Regions from separate parts of the Streptomyces sp. NPDC051286 genome, predicted to be linked through region 2. Evidence: riboswitches for the same ligand, from Rfam matches in the RefSeq annotation. Region 2 holds a riboswitch; the other holds the start of a gene.

Region 1 (3,401 bases), on a different contig from region 2:
GCGATGCCGAGCTGCGGGGGCAGCCCGCGGGCGAATTCGACGGCGGGCGCCACGGTGAAGGACATTTGGGTGCCGACGCACTGCAGGAACTGATGTTCGGAGCTGAAGACGGGAACGTACGGAGCGCCCTCGATCTCCACCGTCGGCAGATCGAGCGACGGGGCATCGGGGCCCCCGCCGTTGGGAAGCGGCACCCAGACGTGACTGCGGCCGAGCACTTCGACGAGCCGACCGCCCGCCTCCGGGCTGCCGAGCGAGGCAACCAGCACCTCTTCGAGCTCATTGGCCGGCCATCCGCTCTGCGGATGGTTCTGGACCGGTGCCGGAATGTCCACTGCGCTGCTTCCCCTTCTCACCCGAGTCTTGCCGCAGAACAGTAACTCCGGCGCACCCTTCCACGCTGACGGACGACCGAGCACCAAAAGGCTGTCCCGTCCCTCAGTCGTCGGCGAACGTGATCCGCGCCAGCATCCCGGCCGCCTCCCGGTCCAGCAGCACCGCCGAGGAGCAGCCGAGCGGCAGGGCGCCCGCCTCGGTGTTCCGCAGCAGCCGTCCGACGGCCCTGCGGTGCCGGGCGAAGGCGTATCCGGAGATTCCGCGCCCACGCTCGCGCTGTCCCTCCCTGGCTTCCTGAGGGGTGACGTCGAGCAGCACGAGATGCAGCGTGCGGCCGCGGCGCCGTGCATGCCGGGCCAGCCAGCCCCGCACCCATGTCTGGGTCCCGCAGTCGTGGACGACGATGGACTCACCGGAGCACAGCGCCCGCCACAGCCCCCAGTAATGGGCGACGCGGACCAGCGGGCGGTAGAGGGCGTACGGGAGTAAGCGGGGCACCCGCTGCGCCCAGCGGTCCCGGGTGTCCTGGGAGTCGATGGCCCGTACCGCCACCGCCCGCCGGATCAGTGTCGACTTTCCGCCTCCGGGCAGCCCGGAGACCACCACCACATCGCCTGTCGCGAAATGGAGCCCGCGCGGGCTGCGCCCGGCGCGCTCGCGCAGGTCCCGCACGACGGGCGCATGCGTGCCCGGCAATTCCCGGGCGCGTGCTCCCGGCTGCGCGGGCATCGCGCCGTGCGCGACCCCCGCGGTCGTCGCGTACCGCTGCAACGTCATCGCCCTCCCCCTGTCGGGTCACCCACGCCTGCCCAAGAAGTGTAAAGAAAAGGTAATGCGAGACAACCGTCCCACTACTTGTCCCGTGCATGGGGTACCGACGCCCCCACCCTTCCCCGATGCGTGCGATGATGACCCGGCCAACTGCATAAAGGCCGCTTGAATCCGCGCGGGAGAGCTCCGGCCACAGTGTGTGCCGGGCGCCGAAGGAGCAAGATCCTCCCTTGAATCTCTCAGGCCCCGTACCGCGTGGATGAGGCAGATCTGAAAAGCGAGTCGCCCGCGGCTCCACCCAAGGTGCAAGCCGAACCCCCCGGGGGTCTCTCGGCGAACCTCTCAGGTTCCGATGACAGATGGGGAGGAGATCGTCCTCGTCGTCATGCCCTGGGAGCCACACCTATGAGCAACGCCCCCCGTCTCACCGCCCTCGACGCCCTGCACCGCTCGCTGGGCGCGACCATGACCGACTTCGCCGGCTGGGACATGCCGCTGCGCTACGCCAGTGAGCGCGACGAGCACAACGCGGTGCGCACGAAGGCGGGCCTCTTCGACCTGTCGCACATGGGTGAGATCACCGTCACGGGCCCGCAGGCCGCGGCGTTCCTGAACTTCGCGCTGGTCGGCAACATCGGCACCGTGGCCGTCGGCCGCGCCCGCTACACGATGATCTGCGCCGAGGACGGCGGCATCGTGGACGACCTGATCGTCTACCGGCTGGGCGAGACCGAGTACATGGTCGTCGCCAACGCCGGGAACGCACAGATCGTGCTGGACGCGCTGACCGCCCGCGCCGACGGGTTCGACGCCGAGGTGCGTGACGACCGCGACGCGTACGCGCTGCTTGCCGTCCAGGGCCCCGAGTCCCCCGCCATCCTGGCCTCGGTCACCGACGCCGACCTGGACGGTCTGAAGTACTACGCGGGTCTGCCCGGCACCGTCGCCGGTGTGCCCGCGCTGATCGCCCGTACCGGTTACACCGGCGAGGACGGCTTCGAGCTCTTCGTCGCCCCCGAGCACGCGGAGCAGCTCTGGCAGGCCCTCACGGCGGCAGGCGCCTCCCGTGGCCTGATCCCGTGCGGTCTGTCCTGCCGCGACACGCTGCGCCTGGAGGCGGGCATGCCGCTGTACGGGCACGAGCTGACCACCGAGCTGACCCCGTTCGACGCCGGTCTCGGCCGGGTCGTGAAGTTCGAGAAGGAGGGCGACTTCGTCGGCCGCAAGGCCCTGGAGGCCGCTGCCGAGCGCGCCGAGACCGCCCCGCCGCGCAAGCTCGTCGGTCTGATCGCCGAGGGCCGCCGGGTGCCGCGCGCCGGCTACCCCGTTGTCGCCGAGGGCCAGGTCATCGGCGAGGTCACCTCCGGCGCACCGTCGCCGACGCTCGGCAAGCCGATCGCCATCGCATACGTGGACGCCGCCCACGCCGCGCCCGGGACCACGGGCGTCGGAGTGGACATCCGGGGCAGCCACGAACCGTACGAGGTCGTCGCCCTGCCGTTCTACAAGCGCCAGAAGTGACGCAGTCGCGTCTCACACCGTAAGACCACCGTTCATCAGCACTCCCCCGCGTACAGGAGAATTCAGGACATGAGCAACCCCCAGCAGCTGCGTTACAGCAAGGAGCACGAGTGGCTGTCGGCCCTCGAGGACGGTGTGGCCACGGTCGGCATCACCGAGTTCGCGGCCAACGCGCTCGGTGACGTCGTCTACGCCCAGCTCCCGGAGGTCGGTGACACGGTGACCGCGGGCGAGACCTGCGGCGAGCTCGAGTCGACCAAGTCCGTCAGCGACCTGTACTCGCCGGTGACCGGCGAGGTCACCGCCTCCAACCAGGACGTCGTGGACGACCCGTCGCTGGTGAACTCCGCTCCCTTCGAGGGCGGCTGGCTGTTCAAGGTACGCGTCGCGGAGGAGCCGAAGGACCTGCTCTCCGCCGACGAGTACACCGAGTTCTCCGGCAACTAAAGACTCCAAGGGACCACCTGATGTCGCTTCTCAACTCCTCCCTCCACGAGCTGGACCCGGACGTCGCCGCCGCCGTCGACGCCGAGCTCCACCGTCAGCAGTCCACCCTCGAAATGATCGCCTCGGAGAACTTCGCTCCGGTCGCGGTCATGGAGGCCCAGGGCTCCGTCCTCACCAACAAGTACGCCGAGGGCTACCCGGGCCGCCGCTACTACGGCGGCTGCGAGCACGTCGACGTGGTCGAGCAGATCGCCATCGACCGGATCAAGGCGCTGTTCGGCGCCGAGGCCGCCAACGTCCAGCCCCACTCGGGTGCGCAGGCCAAC
Region 2 (3,401 bases):
CAGCTTCATGGTGCAGGAGCCGAGCGGGATCATGCCGCGGTCCAGCGCGTAGTCACGGTCGGCGAGCTTGCGCAGATAGCGCAGCATCGCGGTCTCGGAGCGGTGCTGGTGGAAGACCGGATGGGTGAGGATCTCATCGGTGCGCAGCAGGGACTCGGGCAGCGCGTCGGCGGCAGCGGCGTCCAGCGCCTCGATGTCGGCGTCGGCGCCGAAGGCGGTCCAGACGGCGGCGAGCTGCGCACGTGTGGTGGTCTCGTCGCAGGCGAGGGAGACCCGGTCGGCGTCGACGAGACGCAGGTTGACCCCGCGGTCACGGGCGTCGGCCACGACATCCGCCGCCTTGCCGGGGACACGCACGGTGAGCGTGTCGAAGTAGGCGCCGGTCTCGACGTCGACCCCGGCAGCGCGCAGGCCCTCGGCCAGGATCGTGGCGTAGCGGTGGGTGCGCTGCGCGATCGTCCGCAGGCCGTCGGGGCCGTGGTAGACCGCGTACATCCCAGCCATCACGGCGAGCAGTACCTGCGCGGTGCAGATGTTGCTGGTGGCCTTCTCGCGACGGATGTGCTGCTCGCGGGTCTGCAGGGCAAGGCGGTAGGCCTTGTTGCCGTCCGCGTCGACGGAGACGCCGACCAGGCGGCCGGGCAGGCTGCGGGCGAACTTCTCGCGTACGGCCATGAAGCCGGCGTGCGGTCCACCGAAGCCCATCGGTACACCGAAGCGCTGCGTGGTGCCGACGGCGATGTCCGCGCCGAGGTCACCGGGCGAGGTCAGCAGGGTCAGGGCGAGCAGGTCGGCGGCGACGGTGACGATCGCACCGAGCTCGTGGGCCTGCTCGATGACGGGCTTGATGTCACGGAGGGTGCCGGAGGCACCTGGGTACTGGAGCAGCACGCCGAAGACACCGCGCCCGGCGATCTCTGCGGGGATGCCCTCGGCGAGATCGGCGACGACGACCTCGACACCGGTCGGCTCGGCGCGGGTCTCGATCACGGCGATGGTCTGGGGCAGGGTGTCGGAGTCGACCAGGAAGACTCCGTCCTTGACCTTGCCTACGCGTCGGGCGAGCGCCATAGCCTCGGCGGCGGCGGTGCCCTCGTCGAGCAGCGAGGCGCCGGAGGTGGGCAGCCCGGTCAGCTCGGCGACCATCGTCTGGAAGTTGAGGAGCGCCTCCAGGCGGCCCTGCGAGATCTCCGGCTGGTACGGCGTGTAGGCCGTGTACCAGGCGGGATTCTCCATGACGTTGCGGAGGATCACCGGCGGGGTGAACGTGCCGTAGTAGCCGAGCCCGATCATCGGGGCGAGCACCTGGTTGCGGTCGGCAAGGGTGCGGAGCTCGGCGAGGACCTCGGCCTCGGTACGGGCCGACGGCAGCTGCAGCGCCTCCGCACTCTTGATCACATCGGGCACTGCGGCCGCGGTGAGGTCGTCGAGCGAGCCGTAACCGACCTGGGCGAGCATCTTCGCCTGCGCCTCGGCATCGGGGCCGATGTGGCGCTGCTCGAAGGGGATGCCCTGCTCCAGCTGGGAAAGCGGAGTGCGACGGGGGGTCATGGTGGAGGCCTCCTGGTCTGTCACGACCTGCGAGGGGCACCACGGCGCGGGTGCCCGGACGGCCTCCCCCTCTGTCATCTCAACCTGAGAGCTTCACCGGTGCGCCCTGAGGCATACCAGCTTTCACCGTCGGTGAGGGAGGGATCCGTCCCGGCTGCTGCCGCCACGAAACCCGCCCTGCTTTCCAGAGTGACCTCGTCCGTGCGGTACGGGGGCCTGAGAGATTCCGGGGAGGATTTGCTCCTTCGGCGCCTGCCGGATGCGCTCCGGAAGGCTCTCCCGCACGGGGTCAGCAGCCATCACCAGCCTACCAGCGGGGCTCGCGACGGAATTCTCAAGTGGCCAATACCCCGAATCTGCACTTTCGTAGTGCCTGTGGAGTAGCCGCGACCAATGGGAGGGACCGTGCAGACCGACATCGATCCGCGCAGCCTGATCGGCCGCAAGGCATTCGACCGCAAGGGCACCAAGATCGGAACTGTGGACGAGGTGTATCTCGACGACGCGACCGGCATACCCGAGTGGGCGGCCGTGCGTACCGGACTGTTCAGCAGAGACGCCTTCGTTCCGCTTGAGCCCAGCGAATTCGTCGACGACGTGCTCCGGATCCCCTTCGACCGTGCGCTGATCAAGGACGCACCCGACTTCGGCGTGGGCCGCCATCTCTCGCCGGAACAGGAGCTTCAGCTCTACCGGCACTACGGTCTGGACTCGCCGCCCGACGAGCCGGGCCCGGACCGGGACTTCGGCAGGCTGGCCGGCCAGGACGAGTAGTCCGCCGGATCACTCACCAGCGGGAGCGGATCGGCAGGCTGCAGCTCCGGATCGTCGACACGGAACGTCCGCACCCGGCCGGGCGGCGACCCGGGTTCCTCGAACCGCACGGTCACCCGGCCCACCCCACTGCCCTGCACCCAGCCGTGGCCGAAGGTGTCATGGCATACGTCGTGCCCTGCGGGCCAGCGCCGGGCCGCGAGCTGTTCGGCGGTCTCCTGCTCCTGCGCCCCGTCCGCCGGCTCGTCCCCGCGGCCGCCCGCGCCCTGTTCCTCACGGGCCGGTACCTCAGGCGCGGCCCGCTCACCGGCTGCCTGGGCGAAGAGATCCTCCTGCGTGTAGTCGGCGAGCCCCGTGACGCCCACCCCGAGCAGCCGCACCCCTCCGGTGGTGTCCACAGCCTCCAGAAGCCGCGCAGCGGCCTCTCTGACCACTGTGGGGTCGTCCGTCGGCCCCCGGAGGGTCTCCGACCGCGTGAGCGTCGAAAAGTCATACCTGCGCACCTTCAGCACCACGGTGCGGCCCGAGCGCTCCGCGGCCCGCAGCCGCTGGACACAACGGTCCGCCAGGCGCTCGACCTCCGTCCTGATCCGGATCCGGTCGTGCAGATCCATGTCGAAGGTGTCCTCGACCGACACCGACTTGGCGTCCCGCTCGGCCACGACGGGGCGGTCGTCGTACCCGAGGGCCATGCGATGCAACGCGACGCCGTGCGCCTTCCCCAGCAGCCGTACGAGCTCCGCCTCGCCGGCTGTGGCCAGGTCGTCGACCGTGGTCATCCCGGCCCGCCGCAGATGGTCCCCGGTGGCAGGGCCCACGCCGGGGAGGATCCGCACGGACATCGGGGCGAGCAGTTCCCGTTCGGTCCCCGGCTCAATGACCAGCAGCCCGTTCGGTTTCGCCTCCTCCGAGGCGATCTTGGCCAGCATCTTGGAGCCCGCGAGGCCGACCGAGCCGGTGAGTCCGGTGACGGCTCTGATGGCGTCACGCAGCTGCTCACCGATGGCCCGCGCCGAGGCGGTGTCGTCGGCTGCCCCACCGGCCTCCAGATCGACGAACGCCTCGTCCAGGCTGAG

What was found. A riboswitch is a leader RNA that binds a small molecule or an ion and turns the genes downstream of it on or off. The one in region 2 is predicted to bind glycine.
Region 1: another riboswitch for glycine. It lies ahead of gcvT (glycine cleavage system aminomethyltransferase GcvT); the one in region 2 lies ahead of gcvP (aminomethyl-transferring glycine dehydrogenase).

The regions. Positions count from the first base shown of each region.
Region 1 is NZ_JBITER010000002.1:109,243-112,643, reverse strand. It holds gene ACIBB8_RS03670 (enhanced serine sensitivity protein SseB) at 1-335, opposite strand, end outside; gene ACIBB8_RS03665 (AAA family ATPase) at 439-1,113, opposite strand; glycine riboswitch at 1,274-1,371, shown strand; gene gcvT (glycine cleavage system aminomethyltransferase GcvT) at 1,513-2,628, shown strand; gene gcvH (glycine cleavage system protein GcvH) at 2,698-3,075, shown strand; gene glyA (serine hydroxymethyltransferase) at 3,096-3,401, shown strand, end outside.
Region 2 is NZ_JBITER010000025.1:8,956-12,356, reverse strand. It holds gene gcvP (aminomethyl-transferring glycine dehydrogenase) at 1-1,551, opposite strand, end outside; glycine riboswitch at 1,746-1,843, opposite strand; gene ACIBB8_RS23970 (PRC-barrel domain-containing protein) at 1,945-2,325, shown strand; gene ACIBB8_RS23965 (DNA polymerase IV) at 2,250-3,401, opposite strand, start outside.